Regions from separate parts of the Paraglaciecola sp. QJM3NY_14 genome, predicted to be linked through region 2. Evidence: predicted binding sites of a transcription regulator. Region 2 holds the regulator's gene; the other holds the start of a gene.
What was found. The regulator sigma-54, encoded in region 2, starts transcription at its own class of promoters, with help from an activator protein. The targets are predictions, from matches to a motif close to GTTGGCACGNNNNTNGNNT.

Region 1 (7,814 bases), 180 kb from region 2:
TCAACGTAGTTAACATCTTTGTTCAAATCTTCGAGCTCTTCAAACATCTCTCGGCTTTGGTATACATCAACGACTCGGTCATCCTCACCGTGTAGTAATAGCATAGGAATTTTGATGTGCTGGGCGTTATGATAAGGCGAACGAGCTTCTAGGTCGTCTTCATCTTCGCCGATTTGTTTCTTCACGAACTTCTTGTTCAAAAAATAACGGCTCTTGCTGACTAAGCGTTCTAAGTCCATCACACCAGCAAAGCTAATCGCACACTGAAATAGATCTGGGCTTTTTACCGCAGCCATTGCAGCCGCGTAGCCTCCATAACTGGCACCAACGATACAAATACGGGCTGGATCAGCAATTTTTTCTTCTATCAGCCATTTCGTGGCGTCAGTGATGTCATCTTGCATCGTCAGGCCCCAGCCTCGCATTTGGCTATCAGCAAATTGTTTGCCATAGCCAGAAGAACCGCGAAAGTTCGGGCGAAATACGGCGTAACCACGATTGGTGAAAAAAGAAGTCCAATAATCAAAGCCGTCATACTGACGGACACCAGGGCCACCATGAGGGTGAAGTATTGTTGCAAATGGTCCGCTGGCTTCATTGGGCAAGGTCAGATAGCCTTCAATTTCGGTGTTATCCCGTGCGGTATAAGTGACTAACTTATGGTTAGACGGAGTGACATCTTGTAAACCGGGATATTGTTCGAAGAGCATGACTAGCGACTTTTGAAGCCGATTTCCTAAAAAATAGGCACCGGGAATGAAGTCACTTTCTGTGTAAAGTAGGTAAGTTTCTTCGTTGGCACTAAAATCAATTAGATAATTACTGGTATCGGGTAGGGCGTAATCTAATGCCGATTGAAAGCGCTGATAGCTCTCATCCCAGTAAATTCTGCCGGTCGGGCTATTCGCATGGCGGATGCCAATGACATCGTTGAGCTTCGTAGAGTAGATAAGAGAGCCGTCCACATCATAGTCAGGATCCTCGAACACCAACGTTGATACTTGCGTAAAAAGGTTTATTTTATACAAGGCCTTTTTGTCACCTTTATAAGCGCTATAGAACAATATATTAGGATCATTAGCGAAGCCTAGCGGATTAATGCTCACTTCTTCGAGGGCGTTGTGTTCGAACATCATTTCCCAGTTATCCTCGCCAGGCAAGCGGTAACGAATTGACGCATCACCAGATTTATAGCTAAGCGATTCACCTAAGCGCACGTTACCTTGACGGTCTGCCATCCAGCTACGCACTTGCATTTTGCCCTTTTCAATCCGCACCCTTTTGCGCGTGTTAATATTTAATTTGTAGACCGATGGCACGTTGGCCACATCAAGATCAAGGGCGATCAATATATGCTCAGGGTCATCTGGTAAAAAGGACACTACCGTGTCTTGAAACTGCGATCTACGCTCTCTTGAACGGCCAGATTTCGGTCTAAATAAGTTACGCTGTACTACTTCTTCACCGTCCACATCGATAGCGAGCAAACGGGTTTCGGTAAATTTGACCGATCTTTCTCTACTGGCGAAACGCAAGCTCACTATTAAGGTTTTTTCATTGGCCCAGGTAAACCAATTTACTTTGACGTCTTCATTGTCTGATTTGACCAACATTTTTACTTTATTGGTTTTCAAGTCTAAAACCGACAGGACCGATAATTCAGGGTTGATATAATTTTTGATAAAAGCGACACGCTCGCCATTGGGGGATATATCGGGCTTTACGACTAACGGTAGCCGACTGTACTGGGTTGAGGGTAACTCAATACCGTGAGCCGGTAAGATGAGCAACACGCTCAATAATGCCAAAACGGCAATTTGAATAGACATAACACTCCTTATCATTTTACTGCTCCTTCAATAAGTACTCCATTGCCGATACTAACACTGTCTTTAAGATATTGTAGTCAAATGGATACTGCGACTATGGGGTATTTAATTTGGCTGTACTTACAGCGCCTGAGTCAGCCTGATATTTGTGTTCTATTTGAGGCATCCAAGAAACGATAGTTTGGAATTTAATATTCCTAATTTTAGATTGGTCATAGTAAATAGCTTCATATGATAAATACCTATAATAATCATTTATTTAACTTGTCGGACTTCTTTACACTGCAAAATTGAATGTCATTTAAGTTGTTGATTAGTGATAACTTATTTTATTGGCTGGTTTATTGCTTAAGGCCGACGCGTCAAATTATCCCGATGCACTTAAAAAGTACTTATAATTCATATGGAAGCAGTAATGAAATTGATATCTTTAAATAAAATATTCCTAGTTCTTGGTCTCACTTTATCTAGCGTTCATGCTAATGCCTCACTGATCGATGATGTGGATAACCTGAACGGTATTTATTTTACCGAAACGTTTGAGCCGAGTTCTGAGGTAAATTCTGAGGCAAGCACCGCGCTAAACTCTGAGCGAAGTAATACTGTGCAACGTCTTGACTCGCCAACTTTAGGGATAATTTGTGATGATACTATTCTTTCCCCAATACCTTGCGGTGGCGGTGATGATGGTGACATCGAACCTGATTATGCAGGTAAAGGGGTTGGAACATACACAGTGACCAATAATCTAGAGAACAGTACATTAGTGGGTTTTGGTATAACCAATGTGGACACCGTCGCATGGATTGATGAAGAACTTGATGCTTGGGTTGGAAATCAATACGTGAGCTACAATGCGATGACGATCGATGCCTCTAATTGGCAAACACAAAAATTATACGGTTATGAAGATGAAGTGAATACCGCTCAAGATTTGTACGGTGATATTGATGACTTCTTTGAGGACGGAGAAAATACGTTGAATTGGTATAGCTACTTTGATGGTGCATTAGAATATGGTCAAAGCTGGGGAGGATTCAAATTCTACGGCGATGGACCTCGCTCATCTTTGTATGGGATATTAGACGTTGAAGGCTCAGCTACCGTTTTTGCCAATGGCATTACACCAACTAACGTAACCACAACTCCTGACGCAACCAACGTACCTGCTCCAGGCTCGTTAGCTTTGCTAGCGCTAGGTTTATTCGGCATCGCGTTACGTCGTCGTAAATAGTCATAATTCTGTGATTAACATTTGCGGATTGCTATTTTGCGGCATCTGCAAAACATAAGAAACCGCTAGCGTCACCATGCGCTAGCGGTTTCTATATATGCGCTAGCGGCTTTTATAGAGAAGCATACTAACTGGCCTTTTTCTTCTTACGCCACTTCTTTTTGTACGCAGGTTTGGTTGAGGCAAGGCCTGCAAACTGACTGGTATCGATGCGCTGACTGGCGTTAATTAACTCACCAATGGTGTGCGTAAGAGGTTGCATAAAATCTTGATAACGCATTTTACATTGGGAAATTTTATCCAAATTGGCCTCCCATATAGCGGTCATATCGGGTTGGGTTGATTCGCTGGGCAGGGCATATATCAGCGCCTTGCCCGTGGGTGTGGCGTGTATTTCCTTGCCACTTTTTTGCATAAACTGTCGTTTAAACAATAAATCAATAATCGAGGCTCTGGTTGCCTCTGTGCCTAAACCGTCTGTGTCTTTAAGAATTTTCTTGATGCTAGCGTCTTGCACATAGCGGGCGATGCCTGTCATGGCGGCAAGTAAGGTCGCTTCGGTGAAGTGTTTAGGGGGCGAGGTTTGCTTTTCCACTAGCTGAGAGTCAGCACAATCGAGCGCTTGGCCTTTCACCAAGGTTGGTAATGCAGGTTCGTTTTTTGTTTGGCCGTTCTCTGATGTCGCTACGCCGTTTTGCTTGGTTAATACCAACCAGCCCATATCTGTGGTGGCTTTTGCTTTGGCTACAAAGGTCCCCCCAGCGATCGTCACCACGGCTACTTGTTCTTGATACTTATGGGGGCCATAAAACTGCATGATGTACTGGGTAGCAATCAATTGATAAATTTTCGCCTCATCGCCACTTAAGTTTGATATGGCCTTGTTGCGAGAGGTGGGAATAATCGCATGGTGAGCATCTACTTTGCTATCGTTCCATGCTTTTGATTTCAATTTACTATTCGCATTATCCACGGCACTTTGCTGCTCTGGGACATTGGCTTTAATGGCGCTTAATACTTTTGGCGCTTCGCTGAAATGCTCCATGGGTAAATAACGCGAATCAGAGCGAGGGTAGGTAATTAACTGGTGACGCTCGTACAACGACTGGCACACATTCAATACTGCCTTAGGTGACAAGTTAAAGCGTTTCGACGCATCAATTTGCAGTGCTGACAGGTTGTAGGGCAGGGGAGGCGGACTTTGTTTATCCTTCACCGTATAAGATTCAACGACGCCAGGTTGGCCCCGCGTTTTATTGACCACGGTTTCTGCGAGTTTCTTAACAATCACGCGGCCTTCTTGATCCTGATAAGGCTCGCAAGCTGCACTTGGCTGCCATTTAGCGGTGAACGTTTGGGATGGTTGCTCGGTTTGAGTGGCGAGTGTCGCCATGACTTCATAGAAGGGTTTCGACTCAAACTGGGCTATTTCTGCATCCCGCCTGACCACTAAACCCAGTACTGGGGTTTGTACTCTGCCGACCGACAGCACACCTGAGTAGCCGCCGCGCTGGCCGAGCAGAGTGTAAGCACGGGTTAAGTTAAGCCCATATAACCAATCCGCTCTTGAGCGTGCAAGGGCAGAAATAGACAAGCCAGTAAATTCACGATTGGGGCGAATATTAGTTAAGGATTTTTTAACTGCGTTTAGGTTTAAATCATTGATCAGTAAACGCCCAGCGTTATCGATAATATCGCGCTTAACTTTGCAGTAGGTGATGACTTCGTCCACTAAAAGCTGACCTTCACGGTCTGGATCCCCCGCGTTGACCACCTGAGATGCTGTTTTCAATAAACGTTTTATGACCGATAACTGTTTGCTGGTGCCTTTTTTGGGTACCAATATCCAATCTTGCGGCACGATAGGCAGGTGCTGCAAAGCCCATTTTGCATAAGCAGGGTCGTATTTATCAGGCTCAGCTTGTTCCAGCAAATGACCTATACACCAAGTGACGCAATCGCCATTTCCTAGCGTGATATAGCCATCATGCTTTTGTTGCTGACCGCTGAAGCCTTGCGCAATTGCACGGCCTAAACTGGGCTTTTCCGCTATATATAGGATCATAGAGATGGCGCTTAAGGTAATGTGACTGTATGTAAAGACAGTAGTGTAGCAATTAATTTTACTTGGGTGTAGCCAGAGCGATTTGTTTCTGAATGTTACCTTGCTTTTGCAATGTTGGAATATCCCCTTTGGGGACAGAGTACGAGAGAGGGAAACCGTATTCATAAATATCAAAAAAGTAGTGGTTTTTTGTTTTCTACTTTGTATAATTAATGTTAACAATAAACAATTTTCAAAGTGATCCCAGATGAAAAGTAGCAATGATAACTGTACGCAACCAGAAATTATGTCGCGCCGGGCGGCACTTAAATTCGTAGGAGCAGGGGTGGGAGCCGGAGTGCTTGCAGCAAGTGCAGGCTGCGCTCGCTCGTTGCAGAATCAAAAAGCGGATACCACACTAGCAAAATCAGCGGTAAATGCTGACGCTGAGCGCGTTACTCAAATGCAGGATAACTGGCAGCAAACCCATGATCGTGTTTGGCTTGGGGGCGAGTTTTGGGCTAACCCGATGGAAGATTGGCAAGTAAAAGAAGGTCATGCTCATTGCATTAATCCTGGTGGCAATCGCAGTGTTCATTCGCTAACGCATCAGTTAAAAAATCAACAAGGTGACTTTGAAATACGAGTACGGTTACAAAATCTAGCGCCAAATGAAAACGACGGTGGTGGCGGTGTGCGTCTAGGCGCGCGCAGTGAGCTGAATGAATACCGCAGTAATTGTTTTGTGCGCGAAGGATATGATGTTGGGGTGATTAAAAACACCTTAATTGTTGGCAGCGAGCGAATACCTCTGAAAATTGATATTGCTGATAAACCAGTGGATTTAATCATTTCGGGTAAGCCGCAAGTCGGCGCGATGTTACTCGATGTGGAGGTACATCTAGCAGAAGATCAACGTTTGCTTGTGGCGCATTCATTGCTGGCATCAGCAGATGAAGTGCTCGGCAACGTAGCCCTTGTGAGTAATTTTGCGTTGCCAGCAACTGATTTTCAAACTGATGCCAAAGAGCATAATGGTAGCCGCTACCGTTTTAGTGACTGGCGTATGGCGGGAAGCGCATTCGAATACTTACCAGAGCAGCGCTTCGGCCCCATTTTGTGGACTATGTATACCTTGAGCGATTCACAAAGCGAAAAGGGATTTGTGCTCAAACTCAGTGCATTACTTGGGCCCCTAGGGGCAAAAGACAATCAGAGCGTAGAGCTTCAAGTTAAGCGCCGTGGTCAGTGGAATTCATTAGGGCATAGCCAGATTGATCCAGCTGCATCATTAGCGACCTTCACCCATGAAAACTGGGACGAGAGCCAAAGCACAGAGTTTCGGGTGATATACAATCAATTACGCAAAGATGGCTCACACACACCAGACATATACTCAGGGACCATTCAAGCAAATCCCAAAGACAGGCCTTTGCGTATGGCATCTTTGACCTGCCAGAACGACTACGCATTTCCGTATGCTCCTGTGGCTGAAAACCTACAAAAGCTTAACCCAGACTTAGTGTTTTTCTCCGGTGATCAGCTATACGAACATCACGGTGGTTTTGGTTATGTTAGGGCGCCAGCGCAGCGCGCAACACTGAATTATTTACGCATGTACTATCAATTTGGTTGGTCATTTAAAGAGGTGATGCGCGACCGTCCGACGGTATGTTTACCGGATGATCACGATGTACTACAAGGTAACTTATGGGGAGAGGGCGGTGCACCCATGCAACACATTGAACGTGACCCGTCTGCGAGCATTCTAGGGGGGTACATTCAACCTATTTCTATGATTAACGTTGTGCACAAAACCAATACGTCACACCATCCTCAAGGATTTGATACAACGCCCAATCCAAGTGGTATTAGTAGCTACTATGGCAGCTTGATCTACGGTGATGTGGGATTTGCTATATTAGCTGACCGCCAATGGAAGAGTGCGCCTGAGGGAATTGGCGTTGTAGTGGGGGCAACGGGTCAAGATGAGGCGCCAGGTTATGTAAACCCCGATTTTGATGGTCCGGACTTAGCCTTGTTAGGTCAACGTCAAGAGGCATATTTAAAGCAATGGGGACAAGATTGGCGCGGTCATAAACTTAAAGCGGTGCTTAGCCAAACGGTATTTGCAGGCATTGCAACCCATCAACCACGGCCTGACCGATATTTGAAGTACGATTTTGATAGCAGTGGTTGGCCAGCAACGGCAAGAAACAATGCCATCGATATTATGCGCGAGTCTGCAGCGCTGCATATATGTGGCGATACGCATTTAGGTACGCTGTCGCAATATGGTGTGCATAAACAGCGCGACAGTAATTGGGCATTTTGTAGCCCAGCGATTGCTGCAGGTTGGCCGCGCTGGTGGAAGCCCGATGCGGTAGGTTTCGATGTTATAAATCGCCCTGAGCATGGTTTAGCTAATACCGGCGAATATCTGGATGCCTTTGGCAATAAGATGTACGTTTACGCCGTCGCGAACCCGTTAGTGGGGAAATCGGTTAACCGGTATGTGCAAGCGCACGAAAAAGGCAGTGGCTTTGGTATGATCACGTTTGATATCGAAAAACAAACATATACCTTAGAAGCCTATAAATTCTTGATTGATGTAGCTGACAATAAAGTGTCAAACCAATATGACGGTTGGCCGGTAACGATTCACAAAGATGAAAACCGTGGAATGAATCAGCTGCGCTAAGCAAAA
Region 2 (7,814 bases):
ACCCCGAATCAATTGCTCGCCAATCGCTTACTACAAGAAGTTGTCTTGCAAACGAAACGGATCGAGCAAAAGTACAGTCGCTATATTGTTGGCAACCTAGTTCATCAGATAAACAATAGCCATGGAAAATGGGTCGATATAGATCAAGAAACACATCGATTGCTCGCCTTCGGGCAAACGTGTTTCGAACTAAGCGATGGCATGTTTGATTTAACGTCTGGCGTACTACGAAAGATATGGGATTTCACCGGGAAAGGTCAATTTCCACGTTCGGAGCACGTCAGCGAAGTATTGCAATACATTGGCTGGCAAAATGTGCAATTTACTCAGCAACAGATTCGCCTACCCAGAGGGTTCGAGTTAGATTTTGGCGGCATTGGTAAAGAATATGCTGTGGATTCAGCGGCCAAATTGTGTATGCAATTGGCACCGGATACCTCTGTGTTGGTTAATTTTGGCGGGGATATTCAAGTTACCCAACCAAGGCACCATGAGGCGTATTGGCAAGTAGGTATTGAACGCCCTCACGTCAAGGGTGATTCAGCTAAAAGCGCGTTAGTGAAGATAGCGTCCGGTGGGTTAGCCACCAGCGGAGATACACGGCGCTTTATTGTCCACAACGGTGTTCGCTATAGTCATATATTGAGCCCCAAAACCGGTTATCCTGTTTCTGGGGCCCCCCGCTCTGTGACCGTAGCCACTGACTTTTGTATTCAATCCGGCATGTTAGCAACCATGGCATTATTGCAAGGCACAGAGGCCGAACACTTCTTACAAGATCAGCAGCAAAAGCATTGGTGTTATTGGTGAACTGACTCCTGCCATCAATATTATTAAGCCATTAAATTCACTGAATAATTTCATATAAGTGTAACGGTTTTATTGCGCTCTTGAGGTATGATCTACGCACTGATGTACGTGTAGAGTTTAACCCGAGTAACGTTAATGAAGTCCTACCTTGTATTAATACTGGCATTTGTCTGTAATGCCGGGGACGCCAATGTGTGTAGCTCTTTAGGCTGCCCGACAGGTGCTCCTGACAGCAACGACTTACTTGAGCGCGCCATTTACACCATAAGCAATAATCAGCAAACGAAGTTTGCCGATTGGGCCGCATATAAAGTGACCACGCAAACGATAGATGGTCCTAGTCGTTCACGCAGTTGGCGCTCTGATCCAGACTTAAAGCGCGAGAACACGCTAGAAGCCGCTGATTATAAAGATGCTCACGCTCTCATCCGTACCGATCGAGGACACCAAGTTCCATTGGCAAGTGTGAGCAATACCGCAGATTGGCGCAGTACAAACTATCTATCAAACATTACCCCCCAAAGCTCTAATTTGAATCAAGGCCCATGGGTCCGATTAGAGTCTGCAGTGCGCGTTTTAGCGCGCAGCGGAGAGTCCGTGTATGTAGTAACAGGCCCGCTATATGAAAGCTTTTTTGCTACGCTTCCAGGTGCAGATGAAAGCCACACTATTCCTTCTGGCTACTTCAAAATTGTCGCGACAACAAACCAAGCGGGTTATGTTAGAGCGTCCGCCTATGTCATGGAGCAAAATAGCGCGAGAGCCGATGACTACTGCAGTAAAGAAGTCACGATTGATAACGTAGAAAGTCGCAGCGGTCTGAATATATTCCCAGAAATGAAGGGCAGCAAAGAATATGCGGTTGAAGCGCGTTTAGGTGGATTAAGCAGCCAATTGGGTTGCTGATAACCCAACCGCGCGTTTCAAAAAAATAGTGAATGAGTAGAAAGTCGAGATGAGTGGAAAAAGTCTAAATTGAAGTGCACGTTGCATGGAATCTGGCTGATTACTCGCTTTCGTTGAATTTTCCGACAATAAGCTCTTCAACAGCATCCATCGCTTGGCGCGCGTCTTTCCCTTCAGATATCACTTGAATTTCTTTGCCTTGGCAACTCTCTAACATCATTAGGCCCAGCACACTGCTTGCTGAGGCACTTTTATCATCCTGAACAATAGTGACTTCAGCTTCAAATTGATTCGCAAGCTTAACCAATTGAGTCGCCGCTCTGGCATGCAGCCCTAACTTGTTCACTATGAGTAGGGTTTTTTCTAATCGCTCACTCATCGGTTTAACTCGCGATGACGTATTTGCACATCAGGGTGCGAGGTACTAAATGTTTTGGCTAACATTTCCACTACGTACACAGAGCGGTGCTGACCGCCAGTACACCCGATGGCGATTGTCACATAACTACGATTATTACGTTCTAAATGTGGTAACCAAGTAGAAATCAGATTCTGAATTTGCCAAATAAATTTAGTGACTATAGGTTGTGAGCCAAGAAAAATCTCGACGGGGGAATCAAGTCCAGTAAGGGGTTTTAAATCTGGCTCCCAGTGCGGGTTGGGTAAGAAACGCGCATCAAATACATAATCCGCATCTTTAGGAATACCGTGTTTAAAACCAAAGCTTTCAAAAACCAAAACTAAGCGCGAGCTTTTTTTACCTAATATTCGCTCGCGCACCAATTCGGCCAGCTGGTGAATTGATAATTGATCTGTGTCTATATATAAATCTGCACGTTCGGCTATCGGCGCCAATAACTGGCTTTCTGCTTGAATAGCACCAGACAAGGATTTGTTTTGCTTAGACAACGGGTGCAAGCGGCGGGTTTCACTGAAACGCTTAATCAGTACGTCATCGCTGGCATCCAAATACAATATGGTCATTTCCCACGTTGACGGCAAGTAGTCGAGTATTTCCACCAATTCGTTGGGATCTTTGGGTAAATTTCGCACGTCAATGCTGACCGCGACCTGATCGTACTCGTCAGCGACGGTATGGGTCAAAGTAGGCAATAAATTGACGGGGATATTATCAACGCAGTAATAGCCTAAATCTTCCAGTGAACGTAAAACGATGGACTTCCCTGAGCCTGAACGCCCACTGATGATAATAAGCTTCATAATTAACTGAGTACCTGAAATAATTCTTGGTCTGTGGTTGCACTGCGCAAACGATTTAAAATGTCTTTATCAACGAATTTTTTGGCTATCGCCGACAAGGTTTGTAGGTGCTCTTGGGCCTTTTCCTCTGGTACTAAAATAGCAAAGAAGATATCCACTGGCATGTTATCGATGGCGTCATACTGGACCGGAGGTTGGCACGTTACAAGCACGCCTAGGGCGGACTCTAGCCCTTTTATACGGCCATGTGGCAGTGCTATACCACCACCAATGCCCGTACACCCCATTTTCTCGCGCCCCGCTAAACTGGATAAAATGGTCGCTTGGTCTACTTCAACAAGGTGCTCAGATGCCAATTGACTAATAAGCTCTAAAATGCGCTTTTTGCTAGACCCCTGAACTGCGCATACGACGCAGTCAGGGTGAAGAATATTTGATATTTCCATTATTTACCTGATGGGTTAATGGCGTTTAGCTTTTTCTTTATGCTTGATAACTTGCCGATCGAGTTTATCGATTAGGCCATCTATTGCCGCATACATGTCGTTGTGTTCCATGGTGGCAAATACATCTGCCCCATTCAAATGTATTGTCGCTTCCGCTTTTTGGTTGAGCTTTTCTACATTGAGAATGACGTGAACATTGTTGATCTGATCGAAGTGTCGCTCGAGCTTGGTAAATTTAGTATCGACATAATCTTTTAGTGAATCGGTTACATCCACATGGTGACCAGTAATATTAATTTGCATATCGCCTCTTCCTTCTTTAATCAGCCTACAATAGGCTTTTTCGTTGGTTCGACGGGGGTATCATCAGAGATTCCCGGTACTTTGCTATTGTTCGCCGAGCGACCATGATGCCTTGATCGGCCAACAATTGAGCAATCTTGCTGTCACTTAACGGCTTGCTTGGTTTTTCAGCTGCGACCAGCTTTTTAATCAATGCGCGTATCGCCGTTGACGAGCACTCTCCGCCTGTCTCAGTTGCAACATGGCTCGAGAAGAAATATTTCAGCTCAAATATACCTCTAGGGGTATGCATATATTTTTGGGTGGTAACACGAGAAATTGTAGATTCATGCATATCCACCATTTCGGCTACGTCATTTAGTACCATAGGCTTCATCATCTCAGGCCCATGTTCAAAGAAGCCCATTTGCTGCTGTACTATACAGTTTGACACTTTCAATAAGGTATCGTTTCGGCTCTCAACACTTTTAATAAACCATTTGGCTTCTTGCATGTGTGAGCGAATAAATTGACTATCACTGGTGTTTTTCGCGCTACGACTCATTGCAGCATACTGTTGATTAACGTTCAATTTGGGTAGGCTGTCTGGGTTAAGCTCTACTGTCCAACGGCCATTTTTCTTACTCACTGACACATCAGGTATAACGTATTCTGCTTCACCTTTGATCAAGGCGCTGCCTGGACGCGGATTGAGCGTTTTTAGTAAACGCATGACCTCACGCAAATCATCCTCTTTAAGGCGAGATTTACGCATCAAAGTACGGTAATCCTTGCTTGCCAAAAGGTCGGCATAGTCTCCAATCAAGGTCTTCGCTTCTTCTAACCAGGGTGTATCAGGAGCAAACTGACGCAATTGCACTAGCAAGCATTCTTGTGGTGTACGAGAGCCAGACCCAATTGGGTCGAACATTTGAATACGCTTAAGTACGCATTCCACTTCATCGAGCTCTATTTCTTCATCATCCATGCTGGCCAGAACGTCTTCAGCGCTCATGGTTAAATAACCAGACTCATCGATAGAATCAATGATCGCTGTCGCAATCGCGACATCGGTATCACTAAAATGGGTTAAACGCATTTGCCACAGCAAATGATCTTGAATGTTATCTGTGGTTTCGCCTTGAAAGATTTGTTCGTCATCACCGCCGGCACCACTGGATATGCTAGAGGCAGGTGCGGAAGAAGCACTGATGTACTCATCCCAAGTGGTATCCGTAGGTAAGTCTTCTGGGATTTCGTTTTTCTCGAACGCTTCACTTGAGTCTAAGTTGTCACTGCTAGTATCAACTATTTCATTGGTATCTTTAGAAGACGGGTCGAGGGAATTGTCATTTAACGCACTATCGCCGGATTCCTGATCCGTAGGCTCTTCAACTTCCAACAGCGGGTTGGAATCCAAGGCTTCTTGAATTTCTTGCTGTAAATCTAACGTAGACAATTGCAACAAACGAATAGCTTGCTGTAACTGTGGCGTCATAGTGAGTGATTGACTAAATTTTAATTGTAAAGAGGGTTTCATTTACTTCTTTATTCTGTCCGTTGCAAACTAAAAAATATGCTGTGGTTGATTCGATTGACTGTAAATGTCTCACCAAGCGCCTGAGTATAATCTCGATAAAATGAGCGGCTTTTTCAGCTTAACTATAGCCTGAATTGTTCGCCTAGGTATACATCTCTTACACGTTGATCACTTAATACTTCTTCTGCCGTGCCAGAAGCGATGAGTTCACCATGACTAACAATGTAAGCTTTCTCACACACATCGAGTGTCTCTCTTACATTGTGGTCGGTTATCAAAACACCAATACCACGGTCACGTAAATGTTGAATAATTTTTTTAATATCATTAACTGAAATAGGATCAACACCGGCAAACGGCTCATCGAGCAGAATAAATTCTGGATCGGCTGCCAGTGCCCGCGCTATTTCTACCCGGCGGCGTTCACCTCCAGACAAACTCATACCAGCACTGTTACGAATATGATTTATATTGAACTCATCGAGTAATGAATCCGCTTGCTGTTCTCTTTGTTCTGCACTGAGCTCTTTGCGTGTCTGCAAGATAGCCATCAAGTTTTGATGGACTGTCAGTTTTCGAAAAATAGAGGCTTCTTGGGGTAAGTAACCAATCCCTAAACGAGCGCGCATGTGCATGGGCTGTAGGGTAAGATCTTGCTGATCAATACTGATTTCTCCCTTATCTAAGGGAACCAAACCGACAATCATATAAAACGTGGTTGTTTTACCTGCACCGTTTGGACCAAGTAAACCGACAATTTGGCCAGTGGACACTTCTAGACTGACATCACGCACAACTTGACGTGATTTATAGGATTTAGCCAAATGCGAGGCTTTTAACGTCGCCATTATGGAGTTTCATCCTGTTTTGGTTTGACTTCAGCATCACTGGACTTTTTCGCGTCAGTTTGCTTTTTACTGCTCGCTGATTTCTTGGCTGGTTGAAAAATAGTCGTGACTCGGCCGCTATTTTCACTCTCGCTCTCTCCTTGCGCGACAATTTGTTCAAGTTCCATGTTAAACACTATCGACTCACCCTTTACACTGCTATTGTTCTGCTTCAGCTGTGCATTGCCTTCTAAGGTTAGTGTGCGTAAATCTCTGCGATATTCAATGCGATTGGCTGATGCCTCAATACTGCCCCCTTGCTCTTGTTGTTGAGAGTATTTAGCCGGGCTACCCGTCGCGATGAAAACTTCGTTACCTTCGCCTTTACTCGCGTCGACTTCTACTTCATCGGCATACACATTCAAACTACCTTGATTGATGTGCACGTCTTCTCGAAAGATAGATTTTTTAGTTTTACCGTCCCCGAACTGAAACTTCGAGTCCACTTTTATCGCTTGCGTGAAATCTTCTTTGCCAGCCATGCTTAATGGGGAAAATGCTAATGTTGCTAAGGCAACTAAGCTAAGGCTGAGGTTGATAAATGGTTTGCACATGATCAAGTAGCTCATATTGTTGGGTCGTTAAATTGGCTTTAAAACCGTTACTGTTGATGACATAGTGCTGGCCAAATATTTTTACTGGTTGGTCAGACACCATGGTTTTATCGATCAAGTTTATCTCGATGAAGTCCGTGCGAATGCTACGAGCAAATCCTTGCTCATCTTGATTACGTATCTCGACATTATTCTCTAATTGGATCCGATTGTCTTCATACAAAGTACCGTCTTTGGCTGATACCTGCCAAGGCGCAGTCTGTGACGCAACAAATATCGTGTATTGAGGCTCTTTGAATAAAGTAAAACCGAGCAAATCAAAGTGTTCCATTTTAGTAGCAAAGACCTGATGGCTCAAACGGCCGTCTTTATCAAATAGAGTGCTTAGCATTTCACTTGCTTGGTAGTTTGGTTGCCAAGCAGATTCGGTTTCAGTTTGCGGTATCAAGTCCTCATCAGCTAGCCAGTCGGGTAAGTTGATGGCGATGACCAATAAAAACAATAACCCAATACTGAGGGTGACTCGATTCATACGCTACTACCACTGACTTTGTTTAACTTGCCTTTGGCATGCAAAATTAGGTCGCAAACTTCGCGTACAGCACCAAAGCCCCCATTGATTTGGGTAATATACAGAGCTTGTTTCTGTACAAATGGATGGGCATCGTGTGTCGCTACGGCGACGTTACTCAAGGTAAACATTCCCACGTCGGGCATATCATCACCAATGGATGCGGTAGCGTCTTTGCCTATCTTTAACTGGCGCTGCAACGCCAAAAGCGCATCGTTTTTCTGTTCACAACCTTGAATAATATGCTCGACCCCTAACGCTGACATGCGTTTGTGCACTATTTTTGATTCACGTCCGGTAATAACCGCAACGTGCACACCTATGTTTAATAAGGCTTTGACTCCAAAACCGTCACGAGTATGAAACGCTTTCAATTCTTCGCCGTCATTGCCCATGTATATGCGCCCGTCAGAGAACACCCCATCTACATCACAAGCCAGTAATTTAATGCGGGAAAGCTTGTCCATTAACGAAGATGACTTAGTACCATATAACGTATTAACGTCGCCCATTATATCACTCCTGCTGATAACAAGGTTTGCATGTTGATCGCACCAACCGGATGGTGATTGTCATCAACAATAAACAGTGAACTGA

Region 1: a site for sigma-54 is predicted at 2,161-2,179, ahead of AC0VYA_RS03670 (PEP-CTERM sorting domain-containing protein). Genes of this name have one in related genera too.

What each region holds. Positions count from the first base shown of each region.
Region 1 is NZ_CM149664.1:842,822-850,635, forward strand. Features, by position in the region: gene AC0VYA_RS03665 (alpha/beta hydrolase family protein) at 1-1,829, opposite strand, end outside; gene AC0VYA_RS03670 (PEP-CTERM sorting domain-containing protein) at 2,245-3,063, shown strand; gene AC0VYA_RS03675 (DNA topoisomerase III) at 3,191-5,128, opposite strand; gene AC0VYA_RS03680 (alkaline phosphatase D family protein) at 5,376-7,808, shown strand.
Region 2 is NZ_CM149664.1:664,793-672,606, reverse strand. Features, by position in the region: gene AC0VYA_RS02945 (FAD:protein FMN transferase) at 1-810, shown strand, start outside; gene AC0VYA_RS02940 (DNA/RNA non-specific endonuclease) at 946-1,716, shown strand; gene AC0VYA_RS02935 (HPr family phosphocarrier protein) at 1,817-2,095, opposite strand; gene rapZ (RNase adapter RapZ) at 2,092-2,937, opposite strand; gene ptsN (PTS IIA-like nitrogen regulatory protein PtsN) at 2,940-3,383, opposite strand; gene hpf (ribosome hibernation promoting factor) at 3,399-3,686, opposite strand; gene AC0VYA_RS02915 (RNA polymerase factor sigma-54) at 3,712-5,205, opposite strand; gene lptB (LPS export ABC transporter ATP-binding protein) at 5,328-6,053, opposite strand; gene lptA (lipopolysaccharide transport periplasmic protein LptA) at 6,053-6,574, opposite strand; gene lptC (LPS export ABC transporter periplasmic protein LptC) at 6,615-7,178, opposite strand; gene kdsC (3-deoxy-manno-octulosonate-8-phosphatase KdsC) at 7,175-7,729, opposite strand; gene AC0VYA_RS02890 (KpsF/GutQ family sugar-phosphate isomerase) at 7,729-7,814, opposite strand, start outside.